3 linked regions of the Sandaracinus amylolyticus genome follow. The protein of the gene in region 2 interacts with the protein of the main gene of each other region in a pairwise test. Links are inferred from orthologs where the notes say so. Each region holds a gene or a part of one and is shown on either strand. Other genes may lie near its edges.

Evidence for each region.
Region 1: the proteins of DB32_RS08485 (region 2) and ftsA interact in binary tests that used the Escherichia coli proteins (3 or more experiments, as listed by UniProt). The link is inferred for Sandaracinus amylolyticus from one-to-one orthologs.
Region 3: the proteins of DB32_RS08485 (region 2) and ftsZ interact in binary tests that used the Escherichia coli proteins (3 or more experiments, as listed by UniProt). The link is inferred for Sandaracinus amylolyticus from one-to-one orthologs.

Annotation. Positions count from the first base shown.
Region 1 is NZ_CP011125.1:6,524,696-6,527,967, forward strand. Bases 1-2,886 are described here. They hold ftsA (cell division protein FtsA), read right to left. Parts: upstream 2,134-2,886; coding sequence 868-2,133; downstream 1-867. Other genes in these bases: ftsZ (cell division protein FtsZ), read right to left, coding at 1-731; DB32_RS27465 (cell division protein FtsQ/DivIB), read right to left, coding at 2,413-2,886. In the rest of the region: more of DB32_RS27465, read right to left, coding at 2,887-3,272. UniProt on the Escherichia coli protein: Essential cell division protein that assists in the assembly of the Z ring. May serve as the principal membrane anchor for the Z ring.
Region 2 is NZ_CP011125.1:2,011,715-2,018,546, reverse strand. What follows is about bases 2,150-4,929. They hold DB32_RS08485 (rod shape-determining protein), read right to left. Parts: upstream 4,166-4,929; coding sequence 3,134-4,165; downstream 2,150-3,133. Other genes in these bases: DB32_RS08480 (RNA polymerase sigma factor), read left to right, coding at 4,566-4,929; DB32_RS08490 (hypothetical protein), read right to left, coding at 2,541-3,122; DB32_RS08495 (DUF6151 family protein), read right to left, coding at 2,150-2,500. Outside these bases: DB32_RS08510 (hypothetical protein), read right to left, coding at 1-108; DB32_RS08505 (FecR domain-containing protein), read right to left, coding at 144-1,205; DB32_RS08500 (RNA polymerase sigma factor), read right to left, coding at 1,202-1,774; more of DB32_RS08495, read right to left, coding at 1,904-2,149; more of DB32_RS08480, read left to right, coding at 4,930-5,612; DB32_RS08475 (hypothetical protein), read left to right, coding at 5,712-6,479; DB32_RS08470 (ABC1 kinase family protein), read left to right, coding at 6,526-6,832. UniProt on the Escherichia coli protein: Forms membrane-associated dynamic filaments that are essential for cell shape determination. Acts by regulating cell wall synthesis and cell elongation, and thus cell shape.
Region 3 is NZ_CP011125.1:6,519,224-6,526,185, forward strand. Bases 4,053-6,962 are described here. They hold ftsZ (cell division protein FtsZ), read right to left. Parts: upstream 6,204-6,962; coding sequence 4,902-6,203; downstream 4,053-4,901. Other genes in these bases: DB32_RS27450 (NADP-dependent oxidoreductase), read left to right, coding at 4,053-4,824; ftsA (cell division protein FtsA), read right to left, coding at 6,340-6,962. Also shown: DB32_RS27420 (SirB1 family protein), read left to right, coding at 1-386; DB32_RS47175 (hypothetical protein), read left to right, coding at 383-640; DB32_RS27430 (hypothetical protein), read left to right, coding at 693-1,307; DB32_RS27435 (pyridoxal phosphate-dependent aminotransferase), read left to right, coding at 1,426-2,526; DB32_RS27440 (hypothetical protein), read left to right, coding at 2,526-3,290; DB32_RS27445 (hypothetical protein), read left to right, coding at 3,287-3,826; more of DB32_RS27450, read left to right, coding at 3,889-4,052. UniProt on the Escherichia coli protein: Essential cell division protein that forms a contractile ring structure (Z ring) at the future cell division site. The regulation of the ring assembly controls the timing and the location of cell division.

The sequences.
Region 1 (3,272 bases), 4.5 Mb from region 2 along the record:
TCCACCGCGTCGAGCGCGCGGCGATCACCGCGGCCGTAGCCGGTGCCCATCAGCGCGCGGCCCTGGCCGCTCATGATCGTCTTCACGTCGGCGAAGTCGACGTTGATGACGCCGCTGACCGTGATGAGATCGCTGATGCCGCGAACCGCCTGGACGAGCACGTCGTCGGCGCGCTTGAACGCCTCGAGGATCGACAGGTCGTCGTCGAGGTTCATCAGCTTCTGGTTGGGGATCGTGATGATCGTGTCGACCGACGCGGCGAGCTCGCGGATGCCCTGCTCCGCGTTCTTCATCCGGCGCTTGCCCTCGAAGAGGAACGGACGCGTCACGACGCCGACGGTGAGGATGCCGAGGTCACGCGCGATCTGCGCGATGATCGGCGCCGCGCCGGTGCCGGTGCCGCCGCCCATGCCGGCGGTGACGAAGACCATGTCGGCGCCCGCGAGCGCCTCCTGGATGCGCTCCATCTCCTCGAGCGCCGCCTTCTTGCCGACGTCGGGGTTCGCGCCCGCGCCGAGGCCGCGCGTCAGCGCCGAGCCGAGCTGCACCTTCGACGGCGCGAGGCTCTGCTCGAGCGCCTGCGTGTCGGTGTTCGCCGCGATGAACTCGACGCCCTCGAGCCCGCTCTGGATCATCGTCTGGAGCGCGTTTCCGCCGCCACCACCGACGCCGACGACCTTGATCCGGGCCTGCATCTCCGCGTCGTCCGCGAACTCGATGTGGAATCCCATGTTGCCTCCCGTGCCCTTTTCTCTCTGGCCCTCTCCCCGGGTTCGCCCTCCGCGGGAAGCGAGCATGTCTCGCGAACTGCCCAGCACTGCCGGTACTGGGCAGTCGATATCGTATCGATCGTGGTTTTGCCCGGACTCAGAACACCTCGCGGAACCACGCGCCGAGGCGCGCGCCCCACGTCGGTCCGGCGGGCACCGCGATGGAGCGATCCATCGCGTGCCGGTGCGCGCTCGTCACCACGCTGCTGCGCAGCTTCTCCGCGCCGTACTTCACGAGGCCCACGCCGGTCGCGTAGGCGGGGCTCTTCACGACGTCCATCAGGCCGCCGACGCCGGTCGGCGCGCCGCGACGCACCGGCAGGCCGAGGATCTGCTCGGCGAGCTCGGGCATCCCGTCGAGCATCGTGGTGCCGCCGGTGACGACGACGCCCGCGCCGAGGAGATCGCGGTAGTTGCCCTGATCGATCGTGTACGCGACCGCCTGGAAGAGCTCCTCGACGCGCGGCTCGATGATCTGGCAGAGCTGCTGGCGCGGCATGACGCGCGGGGCGCGACCGCCGACGCTCGGGACTTCGATCGTCGCCTCGGGGTCGACCATCACCGGGCTCGCGCAGCCGTACTTGATCTTCACGCGCTCGGCCTCGGCGATCGGAGTGCGGAGGCAGGTCGCGATGTCGTTCGTGAAGCTCGTCCCGCCGATCGGAATCACGCTCGTGTGCACGACCGCGCCGTTCACGTAGACGACGATGTCGGTGGTGCCGCCGCCGATGTCGACGAGCGCGACGCCGAGCTCCTTCTCGTCCTCCTGCAGGACCGCGTGAGCGCTCGCGAGCGGCTCGAGCACGACCTCCGCGACGTGCAGGTCGCAGCGCTCGGCGCACTTGATGATGTTCTGCACGCTGGTCGTCGCCGCGGTCACGAGGTGGACGTGCGCCTGGAGGCGGACGCCGCTCATGCCGATCGGCTCCTTGATGCAGTCCTGCTCGTCGACGATGTACTCCTGCGGGAGCACGTGGATGACCTGGCGATCGCTGGTCAGCGGGATCGCGCGCGCCTGATCGAGCACGCGCGCGACGTCGTCGGCGGTGACCTCGCGGTTCGCGATCGCGGCGACGCCGTCCTTGTTCATCCCGCGGACGTGCGAGCCCGCGATGCCGGCGTAGACCGAGCGGATCTCGACGCCGGCCATCGTCTCGGCCTGCTCGATCGCGCCGCGGATCGCCTGCACGGTCGTCTCGATGTTCACCACGACGCCGCGGCGCAGGCCGCGCGAGGGGACCGAGCCGACGCCGATGATGTCGAGGCCGTCGTCGGTGACCTCGGCGACGATCGCACAGACCTTCGTCGTCCCGAGGTCCAGCCCGGCGATGATCTCGTTCTCGGTGCCGTGGTTGCTCGCCATGATCGCTCCGATGTAGCGACGTCTACACGGCTGATCTGACGGGCACAAAAAAACTGCACGCGCTTCGTCGATCTGCGAGCGGTGGAACAGCCGTGCACGGGCACGTGGCACGTGCACGTGGACGATTCACGACGCGGATCTCGAGATCGACGGCGCGTCGGCACAGCGCTGCTGCGTCATGCAATGCGCGCGGGCACAAGGCCTCGAGCAACCGCGTCGTGACTCGTACACGTGCACGTGCCACGTGCCACGTGCACGGCTGTTCGCTCCGGAGCCCGCTCAGCGAACGCGAACGGTCACCCGGTCCGGCCTCCGCACGTTGTCGAGGTAGACGTACGCCGGTCTCGCCTGTCGCTGGCCGAGCTCGTCGAGCACGCGGCGCAGGCGGTCGAGCTTCGCGCGGTACGGGCCGTGGCCGAGCCTCACCTCGGTCGCGTCGTCGCCGATGCGCAGCGTGAGCGCGTCGTCGGCCTCGACGTGGATCTCGCCGATCGGCTCGCGACGCCAGAGGCCCGCGGCGCGCCAGTCCGAGAGCAGCGCGACGATGCCGAGCAGGACGCGCGTGCGGAACGCGCGATCGGTCGTGAAGCGCTCGCGCGCGATGCCGGTGATCACCGGCAGATCGATGGGATCGCCGCTCTCGGCACGCTTGAACACCGCGCCTTCCGCGTCGACGAGCCACGCGTCCTCGAGCATCAGGATCGCGGCCGCGCTGCGCTCGCGGATCACGATCGACCAGCGACCCGGCAGGCGACGGCGCACCTCGGCCTCGGCGATCCACGGATGCGCGAGCAGCGCGGCGCGGGCCTCGTCGGGAGAGCGCTCGAACACGTTGCGGCCCACCGCGATGCCCGCGGCGGCTTCGACGTCGGCGCGCGTGAGGCGCGACGCGCCCTCGAGCTCGATCTCGCTCGTCGCGAACGCGGGCGAGGTGCGCACGTGCTGCTCGACGACGCGGAAGAGCGCGACCGCAGCGACGATCGCGAGCGCGACGACGAGGATGCGGAACAGGATGGTCGCGGGTTTGCGCAGACGCTCGAGGCGCGCGCCCAGCTTCGTGCGCAGCGCCGTGAAGCGCTGCTTCAGCGACGGTCGGGGCGCGACCGGTGCGGGCAGCGACGGGCTCGACGTCGTGCCGT
Region 2 (6,832 bases):
CACCTCGGCGAGATCGACCTCGCTGCACGACGGCGCAGCGATCGTCAGATCCGCGCGCGCCGTCGACGGCGCGATCGTCCAGGCCGCGAGCACGAGCGCCGCGCCCACGACGGGACTTCGACGCCACGCCTCACCGGGTCCGATCACTCGGCCAAGTGACGCACACGTTCTGCGTAGAGGCCAGAGGGGTGCAGCTCGAGATAGCGTCGCGCCGACGCGCGCGCCCGCTCGCGACGCCCCGCGGCCGACCACGACACGGCCGCCTCCGCGAGCGCGTCCTCGGCGAGCGCACCGTGCGGAGCGCGCGCGAACGCCGCCTCGAACGCCTCCGCGGCCGCGACGTCGCGCGCCCGCGCGCGCTCGACCCGGCCCAGCGTGAAGAACGCGGTCGCGACCCGCGGATCGCGAGGCTCGGCGATCGTCGCCGCACGCAGCGCGCGCGCCGCATCGTCGAGCCGCCCGGCGCGACGCGCCTCGTCGGCCTGCGCGGTCAGCTCCTCGATGCTCTCGCGACGCGAGGGGCGCGGCGAGCGCTCCGCCGACGACGTCTCGGGCTCGGGCTCGCTCGGGGCGATCTCGGGCTCCGGCACGATCTCGGGCTCGGGCGTGGGCTCGTCGGCGCGCATCCGCACCCGCAGCGCATCACCGGCGCCGAGCATGCTCGCGTCGTCACCGCGCGCGACCTCGACGCGCCCTTCCTCGACCTCGACCTCCACCTCGAGCTCGCCGCGCCGCACGACGAACTGCGTGCCGCGCACCCGCACCTCGACGGCCTCGACCACCACGACGAACGAGCGCTCCGGGCGATGGCTCACCACGTAGCGCGCCTCGCCCGCGAGCTGCGCGATGCGCACCGCGCCCTCCGACTCCGACTCGACGCGCACGTCGGCCGACGCCGCGAGGAACACCTCGGATCCGTCGCGCAGCGACAGCCGCGCCGGGCGCGACGTGCCCGCCTCGCCCTCGACCGCGACCGTCGCGACCGCACCGCCGCTCGAAGGCTGCGTCGTCGCCGGGCGCATCCACACGAGCAGCGCAGCCGCCGCGACCGCCACGCCCGCGCCGAACGCGACCGCGACTCGCGCGCGACGACGCCGCGCCGCGCCCTCTCCGCGCGCCGCGAGCACGCGCGCCAGCACACGCCGCTCGCGCAGCTCGTCCCAGTCCGGCTCGGCGCGCCGAGCCTGCTCGAGCTCGACGCTCATTCGCGGCCTCCCGCGCTCACCACGTAGCCTCGCTTCGCGAGCAGCGCCGCCGCTTCCGCGATCCTTCGCTTCACCGTCGCGAGCGACACGCCGCAGTGCTCCGCGACCTCCGGCAGCGTCAGGCCTTCGACGTGATGGAGCGTCCACGGCACGCGCCGCTCGGTCGAGAGCGTTCCCAGCGCCTGGTAGAGCGCGTACGCCTCGCCCTCCACCTCCGGCGTCACCGCGCGCGGCTCGGTGCGCCCGAAGATGCCCGCGAGCCAGCGCTGCCGCTGACGCCGCGCGAGCCGGCGCGCGACCTTGCGCACCGCGATCGTCACGAGCCAGGCCCGCAGCGTCCCGCCTTCCTTCAGGCTCGCGAGCCCTTCCGACGCCGCGACGAACGTCTCCTGCACCACGTCGTCGAGCTCTCCGTCGTCGCCCATGAGCCGATAGACGACGCCCGCCACGTAGCGCGAGTGCTTGCGATAGATCGCCGTGAAGGCGCGCTCGTCGCCGCTCGCGGCGCGCGTGGCGAGCGTGGCGTCGTCCTCCGGGACGGCGGCGATCTTGGCGGCGGCAGCGCTCATGGGCTCGGAGTCGCTCATGGAGTGCGCGCGACCCACCCCGACCGGCTCAACTCTTTTGCGAGCACCACGTCGAGACCGTGCCGCGCCTGGCGCGGCGCGGCAACGACCCACGGGGCCGGCCGAATCCGGTCAGCGCAGCGCGTCGCGCGCCGCGGCGCTCAGCACCTCGGGCTCGATCCGCGGCTTCTTCGTGTGCGCATCGAAGAACGGCGACGGTGTCGCACCTCGGGCCAGAGCCGACCGCGCGAGCATCAGCAGCGTCCGCGCGATCGTCCCGACGCCCACCGTCGGCGCGACGCCCTCGGGCACGCCGCCGATCGCGAAGCGCCCCTGCACCTTCGCGATCGGCGCGCCGAGCACGTCGTCGCGCCTGCGTCCGTCCGCGTCCCCGATGCACCGCTGGTGCATCCCGACGAACGGCGCGCCCGCCGACACCATCGTGTTCGCGATCGGCGTGCGGCAGCAGCGCGCGTACCACCGGATCATCCCGCGATCCGAGAGGCGCATCGACGCGAGCTCGCCCTCGGTGATCCGGACGAGCGAGGGACGCGTCTGCCAGATGTCGGTGCCGCCCCGCGCGTCGAGCACGTCGTCGCGCCCGAGGAACCGCCCGTACGCCTGGCAGTCGTCGCAGTAGCAGACGAGGCGCTGGCCACCGCCGGGCACGACGTCGACGTGCCCGCGGACCTGACCGCAGGCACAGCGGATCGGGAGTGTCTCGCTCATGGCGCGAGCCCTACCCTCGCGGCGATCGCGCGTCGAGCGGTCAGCGAGGCTGCTCGGCGTTCGCCCAGCCGAGCACCAGCGGCGCATCCGCTTCGCACTCGCGGTCGAGATCGCCGGTCGCGATGCCGTTCCCGCGAGCGAGCCGCACCGCGGCGCACAGCTGCTCGCCGGGCATCTCGTCGAGGAAGAAGCGGATGATGCCTTCGTCCTCGACGATCTCGAATTCGCCGGAGAGATCGCGCACTTCCTCGCCCGGCTCGCCGCGCCACAGCTGGAACGCGAACGCGCCGTTGCCCGCGTCCGTGACCTCGTTCGGCACGTAGTCCTCGCCGAGGCAGAGCACGCGACGCGATGCGCCCGACGGCGCGGTCGCGAAACAACCGAGCACCTCGAGCTCGGTCGTCTCGGTGGGCGCACCGCAGACGTCCTGGCACTCGTTGCACTCGGCGTCCGACCCACCGCTCGCGGTCGCACGACACGCGTCGATGCGCTCGGTCCCGAACAGCGAGACGACGACTGGATCGGGGCTCTCGCACGCCTCGGCGGCGCGATCACACGGCGACGAGCCACATGCCGACAGGAGCGCGAGCGCCGCGAGGCGCACCGACGGATGGATCTTCATTGGAACTGCTCTCAGCTGATGGTGACTTCGCGGAGCAGGTCGAGGTGATCGAGCGTCTTGCCCGACCCGAGCACGACCGCGCTCACGGGATCATCGCTGACCATCACCGGAAGGCCCGTCTCTTCGCGCAGCAGCACGTCGAGGTTCTTCAGCTGCGCGCCGCCGCCGGTCAGCACGATGCCCTTGTCGACGATGTCGGCGCTGAGCTCGGGCGGCGTGCGCTCGAGCGCAGCCATCACCGCCTCGACGATCGTGTTGATCGGCTCGCTCAGCGCGTCGCGGATCTCGTCCGAGTTCACGACGACCGTCTTCGGGACGCCCGCGACCAGGTCGCGTCCCTTGACCTCCATCGTCTCGACCTCGTCGCCCGGGTACGCGTTGCCGATCGTGCACTTCACGCGCTCGGCGGTCTGGTCGCCGATCAGCAGGTTGTACTTGCGCTTGAGGTACGCGACGATCGCCTCGTCCATCTTGTCGCCGCCGACGCGGACGCTCTGCGAGTAGACGATGCCCGCGAGCGAGATGACCGCGACCTCGGTCGTGCCGCCGCCGATGTCGACGACCATGTTGCCGCTCGGCTCGGTGATCGGGAGGCCCGCCCCGATCGCCGCCGCCATGGGCTCCTCGATCAGGAAGACCTCGCGCGCGCCGGCGCTCTCGGCGCTCTCCTTCACCGCGCGCTTCTCGACCTCGGTGATGCCGAACGGAACGCAGATGATGATGCGCGGCTTGACGAGCGTGCTGCGGTTCTGGGCGCGCCGGATGAAGTACCGGAGCATCGCCTCGGTGATCTCGAAGTCGGCGATGACTCCGTCGCGCAGCGGGCGCACCGCGGAGATGTTGCCGGGGGTGCGCCCGAGCATCTCCTTCGCTTCCTTGCCGACCGCGAGCACCTTCTTCCCGCCGCGCGCGTCGGTCTGGACCGCGACCACGCTGGGCTCGCACGACACGATGCCGCGGCCCTTCACGTAGATGAGGGTCGTCGCGGTCCCCAGGTCGATCGCGAGATCGTTGGAGAAGAGGCCGTATACCCAGTCGAACAGCACGTTGGATTCGCTCGCAGGCGCGTGTAGATCGTGCGGAGCGCCGCGTTCTAACTGATCGAACAGTGCCGATCAAGCGTGTGTCCGAGCGACCGGACGGGCGGAGCGGAGCGCCATCGCGAGATGCCGCGCCCGCGGAGAGGGCCGGCGGCGTCCGACCAGCCGCGGCGAAACAGCAGGGAAGAGAGAGGTGGACAGCTCACGATCGATCCGTCACTCTCGTCCGCCTGCATCAACTTTGGTCCGCTTCGCCTCTCCCTCGGTTCGACCCACTTCAGCTCGCCTGGCTTTCTCCCGAGTCACCCAAGGACCGCCCCTTCGAGGGGTTCAGAGGCCCGACATGCACTCGACGCGACGCCCTCCGCCTCTGCCTCCGAGGCGAGACGCCGCGGTGGCTACGATGAGCGCCGCCCACGGCGCCGAAGCCACGAAAGCTGCTCCCACTCCTGCGCACGTCGCGCCCCCGGCGCGCACGCCGTCGCAGCCCGCGCCGCCGTCCGCCGCTGCGCGCGCCGTCCCGCCGCTGCCGCCGAGCGCCCGCGTCGCGCGACCGGCCGGTCCGCCGCCGGTCCCGAAAGCGCCGCGCCCCGAGGACGTCACGCTGGTGCGTCCCAAGGCGCCGCGTCCGCCGGCCAAGAAGGCCGCCACGACCGACGCGCCGACCGCCGATCCGCGCGCCGAGCTCGCCGCCGCGCTCGACGCGCTCGAGGCGAAGGTCGCCGCGCCGCTCGTCGAAGAAGAGAGCAGCGAGGCGCGCGCCCGCGAGGCCCACGAGCTCGTCGAGGCCGCGAAGAGCGGCGATCCGCGCGCGTTCGAGGCGCTGGTGAAGCGCTATCGCCACCGCATCTTCGCGCTCGCCCTCCACATGACGGGCAGCCCGAGCGACGCGGACGACATCACGCAGGACGCGTTCGTGCGCGCGTACCGCAACATCGACCGCTTCGAGGGCCGCAGCGAGTTCTTCACGTGGCTCTACCGCATCGCGCTGAACCGCGCGCTCAACGTGCGTCGCGATCGCAACCGCCGTCGCACCGCGGACCTCGACGATCCGCGCGTCACCGTCGCGGTCGCGGTCGACTCGGGCGGTGATCCGCATCGCGCGCTCGAGCTGCGTCAGACCTACGTCTATCTCGTGCGCGCGTTCGATCGCCTCTCGCCGCTGCTCAAGACGACGGTCGCGCTCACGATGATGCAGGGCCTCAGCTATCCCGAGGCCGCCGTCGTGCTCGAGACCACCGAGGGCACCATCGCGTGGCGCATCCACGAGTCGCGCAAGCAGATGCGCAACGCGCTCGACGCGATGTTCAAGGACCCCTCGGCGCTCCGTCCCGCGGAGCTCGAGCGCGCGCGCAAGGCCGCCGCCGAGGCGCGCGCAAAGGGCGAGGCCGAGGCGCAGCCGCCGCCCGCGCTCGAGATGGCGCTCGCGCTGCTCGCGCCCTCGGTGTGATCGAGCGCGTCGGGGAGATCCCCGACGCGCGCCGATTAACCCCTGATTAATCACCGACCGCACCTCCCAGAGCACAGCCTCTGCGTCGGGGAGGTGCCGATGCGGTCCGGGGTCCCGATGCACGACGCTGGCTCGTCGCCCGAGAGCGGCGAGGTGAACCTCGAGGCCGCGGTGCTCGACGCGCTCGAGGGTGTGATGTCGCCCGCGACCGCGATGCGCGTGGTGCTCACCGCGCTGCGTTACGCCGAGCGCGCCGCGCTCCCCCGCGATCCCGAGGCGATGTCGCGCTTCGTGATCGGCCCGCTGCGCGAGGCCGTCGAGGAGTGCGTCGGATCGGTCGCGTACGACGCGGTGTCCGATCGCCTCTCGCCGCTCCTGCTGATGGCGAGCAGCGGCGTGCGCCCGCGCCACCGCACGTGGCACGAGGAGAGCGGCGTCGTGAACGTCGAGAGAGCGCGCGAGCGGGAGACGATCCGCCCTCCCCGCGGCGTCGACTCGATGCTCGTCGTCACGCGCGACCCCGCGTTCGTCGAGCGGATGCGCGCGGCGACCACCGACACCATCGAGGTCGCGCCGGTCGAGCGCGCGATCGATCTCGTCACGCGCTCGCAGCGCGCGCACGCGTCGGGCCTGGCGGCGATCGCGGTCGTCGACGCGCTGCTTCCCTCGGTCGATCTCACGACGATCGCGGCGCTCGCGACGCGTCCCGACGCGCCCTTCGACGTCGTGCTCGTCGGCGCGACCGGCGGGCAGCTGCGACGCATCCGCTACCAGATCGCGGCGAGCCATCGCTGGGTCGCGTGCGAGATCGAGCACGCCGCCGACATCGCGGTGCGCGAGCTCGCGCGGGCCCGCGCGGCGGGCTGATCGAGCGCCCGTCGCGATCCGGCGTGCACGGCCCCATACTCCCGGTGTGCTGAAGCGCGCCTGGTTGTTGGTCTCTCGCGCCCTGATCGCGTCGCTGACGCTCTTGCCGATCTGGATCGCCTACGTCGTCCCGTTCGTGCGGATGCGACGCGGCGCCACGATCCCGAGCGAGCGATGGAGGGCGCTGCACGAGAAGCACGCGCCGCGGTTCTACCGCCTCGCGGTGCACATGCGCGGCGGGCTCATCAAGGTCGGGCAGATCCTGTCGACGCGCGTCGACATCCTGCCCGTCGAGTGGACCAGCACCCTCAGCGGTCTCCAGGATCGTGTCGATCCGCTGCCGTGGATCGAGC
Region 3 (6,962 bases), 4.5 Mb from region 2 along the record:
TCGACGGACGGGTGGTGAGCGAGAGCGCGCTCGAGCGGCTCGCGGAGAAGTTCCTGGGCTCCGCGTCGCGGCTGCGCCCCGAGCACTTGCACGTGGTGTCGCCGCGCTCGATGGTGGTCCGCATGCTCGTGAACCTGAAGCACGCACACGAGCGCAGGCACGATCACGCGCGCGCGCTCGTCGTGAGCGACCGGCTCGTCGACGTGACCGCATCGGTCACGTTCCGGCGTGATCGTGGGCTGCACGCGCTCGCGCTCGGCGCGTCGGCGGCTGCGGTCGAGGATCTCGAGGCGTACCTCTCGGACGCGAGCCAGCCTGCCGACGAGCTCGTGGTGCGACGTGCGCTCGCGAGGGCGCGCGCGTCGAGCGCCACGGGGATGTCGTGAGCCGGCAGCGCGGCGCGGGGTCGCTGACGATCGGCTCGCTGCGCGGTCTGCCGCAGCCGGCCTCGCGCGGAGCCGCGCCGCCGCCGCGGCACCTGCCGATCGCGCGGCCGGCGGGCCCGCCTCCGAGCGCGCCGGCGATCGAAGGGACGCCGCTGCCGCCCAGCAAGCGCGGGCAGCGCTGCTGCCGCACCGGCTGCGCAGGGTGCCCGGTGGGCGAGGCCATCCGGCGCGCGCGGGCCCGCGGCACCACCTGATCGGCGCGATCGGGCTCGACGCGTCCGGAGCCCTGGTCTACCGTCGCGACGTATGCGTCGGTGTGCGGCCGGGCTCGTCGCGATGCTCGCCGTGCTCGCGTCGGCCGCGGCGGGCTGCGGGCCTGCGATCCCGACGCGCTACGTGCTCGAGCGCGACATCGGCGACCTCTCGTATCGCCGTTACCAGCGCGTGCTCGACGTGGAGTTCCCGGTCGAAGGGAACGGCGCGGTGGGCCACACCGCGACCTACGTGCGCCGCTCGAGCCGCGGCGAGATCCCGTACGTGAACGTGTTCGTCACGGTGTACGACGCGGCCCCGGGCTTGAGCGCGGAGATCCGCCGGCAGGTGCGCTCGCTCGGGAGCTACGACGTGTCGGTCGTCGACGTCGGCGGGCGCGCGTGGTCGCTCGACGGTGGTGAGGGCGATCGCTGGATGCTCTGGGTGTCCGGCAGCCGGGTGGTGAAAGTCGGCGGGGTCGCGGACGACTCCCTCGTACGCGCCGTGGTGAGCGAGTACATGGGCCTCTATCCGAGCGACCTCGACGAGCGCGGTCGTGCGCGCGACGGCACGGCGAGCGCGGGGGACGCGAGCGAGCGAGCGGACGAGAGCGAGGATCTCGAGCTGCCGCGCTCGCTCGAGAGCGAGAGCGAAGCGGAGTCGCGTTGATCCGAACGCAACTCCGCGGGCGCGAATCGGTGGGAGGGAGGCTCCCGCCGATTCACTCGGTGGGAGGGAGGGTCTGCGGACAGACCCTCCGGCAAGAAAGCGGCGAAGGAGACGACGAATGAGCGACGCGATCCGAGAGCGGCTCCGGCCCGAGCTCGCGGCGCTGCATGCGTACGAGACGCCCGCCGCACCGGCGCGCATCCGCGTCGACGGCAACGAGAGCCCGTGGGCGCTGCCTGCGGAGGCGCGCGCGCGCATCGCCGAGGCGATGGCGTCGATCGCGCTGCATCGGTATCCGGATCCGCGCTGCACGGCGCTGCGCGCGGCGCTCTCCGGCTACGTGGGCGCGAAGCCCGACGAGCTGGTGATCGGGGTCGGATCGGACGAGGTGATCTCGATCCTCGAGACCGCGATCGCGCGGCCGCGCGAAGGGCGCGCGCACGCGGTCGTGATGCACCCGGATCCGAGCTTCTCGATGTACGGGATCATCGGGCGCGGGCACGGCCACGCGGTGGTGAAGGTGCCGCTCGACGAGCGCTGGGATCTCGACGCGGACGTGTGGTCGCGCGCGATCGGCGAGCACCGTCCTTCGTTGATCTTCCTGCCGAGCCCGAACAACCCGACGAGCAACCGCTTCGACGAGCGCGTCGTGCGTCGCATCGTCGAGCAGGCGCACGATGCGCTCGTGGTGCTCGACGACGCGTACGTCGAGTTCTCGAGCGGAACGATCTCGCACGCGCTCTTCGAGCAGCACGACAACGTGGCGGTGCTGGGCACGCTCTCGAAGATCGGGCTCGCGGCGCTGCGCGTCGGCTGGGTGCGGGTGAAGCCGTGGCTCGCGCACGAGCTCGAGAAGGTGCGGCTCACGTACAACATCCCGACTCCTTCGCAGGAGATCGCGACGCTCGCGCTCGGACCGCTGATGCCGATCCTGCGCGAGCAGATCGCGCTGGTGCGCGCCGAGCGATCGAAGCTGATCGCGGGGCTCGACGCGATCCCGGGGATCGCGGTCGATCCGAGCGACTCGAACTTCGCGCTCGTTCGGGTGGGGTCGCGCGCGGTCGAGATCGCGGCGCGGATGCACGCGGCGGGGGTGCAGGTGCGGACGTTCGCGGGGCACCCGCGGCTCGCGGAGCGGGTGCGGATCACGGTGGGCACGCCCGAGGAGAACCACATCGTCCTCGCGGCGCTCGCCGACGCGATGCGCGGAGCGGCGTGATGCGCGCGCTGATCATCGTCGCGTTGATCGTGGCGTCGATCCCAGCGCGGACACACGCGCAGGACGTCGAGACGGCGATCGAGGCCGATGCGGAAGCCGTGCGAGCCGACGTCGAGGCGCCCGCGCCGGACGAGCTGCCCGAGGGCGCCGACTTCGGACCGGCGATCCTGGTGTCGCCGCGCGAGCTGACGCCGGCTGAGCAGCGGCGCGAGCGCGCGCGCCGTTACGACGCGACCGAGCCGCTGATGCCGACGACGTTCCAGATCTTCGTGAGCGGCGGCGTGCCGCTGCGCGCGTCGCTCGACGACGCGCTGGAGGCGCATCGGTACGGGAGCTCGCCGGTGCTCTTCGCAGGCGACTTCACGCTGATGACGCGCATCGCGGAGTGGCTCTGGCTCGGCGGCCGCGTGGGCGCGCGCGGGCGCGGCTGGGGCAGCAACAACAGCGCTCCCGCGGTGGGGGGCGGCATCGACGCGCTCGCGGTGGCGCACGTGCGCGCGCACCTCGGGCCGATCGTCGATCTCGGTGCGGTGCTCGGCGTCGGGCTCGGCTGGGGCGGCGTGTCGATCCAGGGCGCGGGCACGTGGGCGTTCGCGCCGCGGCTCTCGGGCTACGCGCAGGTCGGGTTCCGCGTGGCGCAGGGCGTGCGCATCGGGGCGCGCGTCGGATGGGACTGGTTCTCCATGTACGACCTCGATCGCTACGGGAGTGATCTCGAGCTCGGCGGACCGCTGCTCGGGATCGGGCTCGAGGTGCGCCGATGAGGCGCGTGATCGTGATCGCGTCGCTCGCGGCGTCGCTCGTCGGGTGCCCTGCCCCCGACGACGAGTCGGCGATCTACGTCGAGGACTTCGAGACGACGTGCGACGGCACGCCGTGCGGATGGGCGCAGATCACGGGCGCCGAGGATGGCGCGAGCTACGTGGAGACGCTGCCGGGCGATCACGGGCTGCAGCTCGTCGGGCGCGACGTCACGGTGCGCGGCGGGACCGACGAAGCGTCGCAGTCGATGATCAGCACGCAGCTGCTCGCGCGCGCGAACGCGCGCTGCGATCTCGGATCGCACCTCGTGATGCGCGCGACCATCGCGCTGCAGGACGCGAACACGCTGACGTACGAAGCGGAGCTCGTGCCCGACGTGACGTGGACGAGCGCGACGCGCGATCAGAACATGCGCGTCGTCGAGGTGGCGAGCCCGCCCTGGCAGATCGAGCGCGTGCTCGGCGTCAGCCTGCGCAAGGAAGGCGACGGGAGCTGCGAGGTGGACTATCTCGCGATTCGCTCGCTGCGCACGTTCTGATCGCGCACCGGCGCCGCGAGGCACGACCCCTGCGTCTCGATGAAGACGACGGGAGAGTGCTCATGGCGACGATGAGAGCGGTGCGCTTCCACGAGTACGGCGGGCCCGAGGTGCTGCGCTACGAAGAAGTGCCTCGGCCCCAGCCGCGCGCCGGCGAGATCCTGGTGCGCGTGCACGCCGCGGCGGTGAACCCGATCGACTGGAAGATCGCGGCGGGCGCGTATCGGCTGCCGCTGCCGCACGTCGCAGGGCGCGACTTCTCGGGCGTCGTGGTCGGCATCGGCGAAGGGGTCGCGGACTTCACGCTCGGCGACGAGGTGTTCGGCAAGCACGACGGAGCGGACGCGGAGCTCGTCGTGGTGCGGCCCGACGAGATCGCGGAGAAGCCTCCGGGGCTCGACCACGCACGTGCGGCCGCGCTGCCGACCGCCGGGCTGACCGCGTGGCAAGCGCTGTTCGAGCTGGACGGCACGCCGACGCTCGACGTGCAGCCGGGGCAGAGCGTGCTGATCCACGGCGCTGCGGGCGGGGTCGGAACGTTCGCGGTGCAGCTCGCGAAGTGGCGAGGCGCGAGGGTGATCGCCACGGCGCGCGCGGTCCACGAGGCGTATCTGCGCAGCATGGGCGCGGACGTGGTCGTCGACTACACGCAGGCGCGCTTCGAGGACGTGGCGCGCGACGTGGACGGGGTCCTCGACACGATCGGCGGTGCGACCCAGCTGCGCTCGTACGACGTGATCCGACGAGGTGGCGCGCTCGTGTCGCTCGTCGGGCTCGCGTCGGGCTCGGAGCAGCGCGCGGCGGAGCGCGGCGTTCGCGCGACGGGCATCGTGTCGAAGACGTCGCGCCGCGTGCTCGAGGAGCTCGCGCGTCGGGTCGAGGACGGAGCCCTCGACGTCGAGATCTCGGCGCGCTTCCCGCTCGGCCAGGCGCGCGAGGCGTTCGCGCGGAGCCGCGAGGGGCACACGCAAGGGAAGATCATCCTCGACGCGTCGTGACGCGGGCGCGCACGCCGCGAACGCGCAACGCCCGGCGTGATCGCTCACGCCGGGCGCCGCTTCGTTCGTGACGTCGATCAGTCGTGGTGCGCGGCTGCGCGGCGCAGGTACGCCGGGATGTCGAGCGTCGCCTCGTCGGCGAGGGCCGCGGGGCCGAACGCGCGACCCGAGACGCGCAGCTCGGGCAGCGTCGCCTGCTCGGGCTGCTCGCGCGTCGTGCTCACGCGCGGCGCGGGCGCCGAGTTGCGACGCGCGGCGCGCGCCTCGACCGGCGCGGGCTGCTGCTGCGGAACGAGCGCCTTGAGCGCCATCTGCGGCTGCATCGACGGGCGGTGCCCCGGGATCGTCAGCGGCAGCGAGGTGCGCGAGGTGCGCGCCGCCGTCGCCGACGCCACGACCTCCTGCATCTCCGAGCTGTCGGTCTCGAAGCCCGTCGCGATCGCGGTGACCTTCACCACGTCGCCCATGTCGGGGTCCGTGAGCAGGCCGAAGATGATGTTCGCGTCCTCGTGCGCCGCCTGCTGCACCAGCGACGCCGCCTCGTTGATCTCCTTGAGGCGCACGTCGGGCCCCGCGGTGAAGTTGAGGAGGATCCCCATCGCGCCGTCGATCGAGATGTCGTCGAGCAGCGGCGAGTTGATCGCCATCTCCACCGCGTCGAGCGCGCGGCGATCACCGCGGCCGTAGCCGGTGCCCATCAGCGCGCGGCCCTGGCCGCTCATGATCGTCTTCACGTCGGCGAAGTCGACGTTGATGACGCCGCTGACCGTGATGAGATCGCTGATGCCGCGAACCGCCTGGACGAGCACGTCGTCGGCGCGCTTGAACGCCTCGAGGATCGACAGGTCGTCGTCGAGGTTCATCAGCTTCTGGTTGGGGATCGTGATGATCGTGTCGACCGACGCGGCGAGCTCGCGGATGCCCTGCTCCGCGTTCTTCATCCGGCGCTTGCCCTCGAAGAGGAACGGACGCGTCACGACGCCGACGGTGAGGATGCCGAGGTCACGCGCGATCTGCGCGATGATCGGCGCCGCGCCGGTGCCGGTGCCGCCGCCCATGCCGGCGGTGACGAAGACCATGTCGGCGCCCGCGAGCGCCTCCTGGATGCGCTCCATCTCCTCGAGCGCCGCCTTCTTGCCGACGTCGGGGTTCGCGCCCGCGCCGAGGCCGCGCGTCAGCGCCGAGCCGAGCTGCACCTTCGACGGCGCGAGGCTCTGCTCGAGCGCCTGCGTGTCGGTGTTCGCCGCGATGAACTCGACGCCCTCGAGCCCGCTCTGGATCATCGTCTGGAGCGCGTTTCCGCCGCCACCACCGACGCCGACGACCTTGATCCGGGCCTGCATCTCCGCGTCGTCCGCGAACTCGATGTGGAATCCCATGTTGCCTCCCGTGCCCTTTTCTCTCTGGCCCTCTCCCCGGGTTCGCCCTCCGCGGGAAGCGAGCATGTCTCGCGAACTGCCCAGCACTGCCGGTACTGGGCAGTCGATATCGTATCGATCGTGGTTTTGCCCGGACTCAGAACACCTCGCGGAACCACGCGCCGAGGCGCGCGCCCCACGTCGGTCCGGCGGGCACCGCGATGGAGCGATCCATCGCGTGCCGGTGCGCGCTCGTCACCACGCTGCTGCGCAGCTTCTCCGCGCCGTACTTCACGAGGCCCACGCCGGTCGCGTAGGCGGGGCTCTTCACGACGTCCATCAGGCCGCCGACGCCGGTCGGCGCGCCGCGACGCACCGGCAGGCCGAGGATCTGCTCGGCGAGCTCGGGCATCCCGTCGAGCATCGTGGTGCCGCCGGTGACGACGACGCCCGCGCCGAGGAGATCGCGGTAGTTGCCCTGATCGATCGTGTACGCGACCGCCTGGAAGAGCTCCTCGACGCGCGGCTCGATGATCTGGCAGAGCTGCTGGCGCGGCATGACGCGCGGGGCGCGACCGCCGACGCTCGGGACTTCGATCGTCGCCTCGGGGTCGACCATCACCGGGCTCGCGCAGCCGTACTTGATCTTCACGCGCTCGGCCTCGGCGATCGGAGTGCGGAGGCAGGTCGCGATGTCGTTCGTGAAGCTCGTCCCGCCGATCGGAATCACGCTCGTGTGCACGACCGCGCCGTTCACGTAGACGACGATGTCGGTGGTGC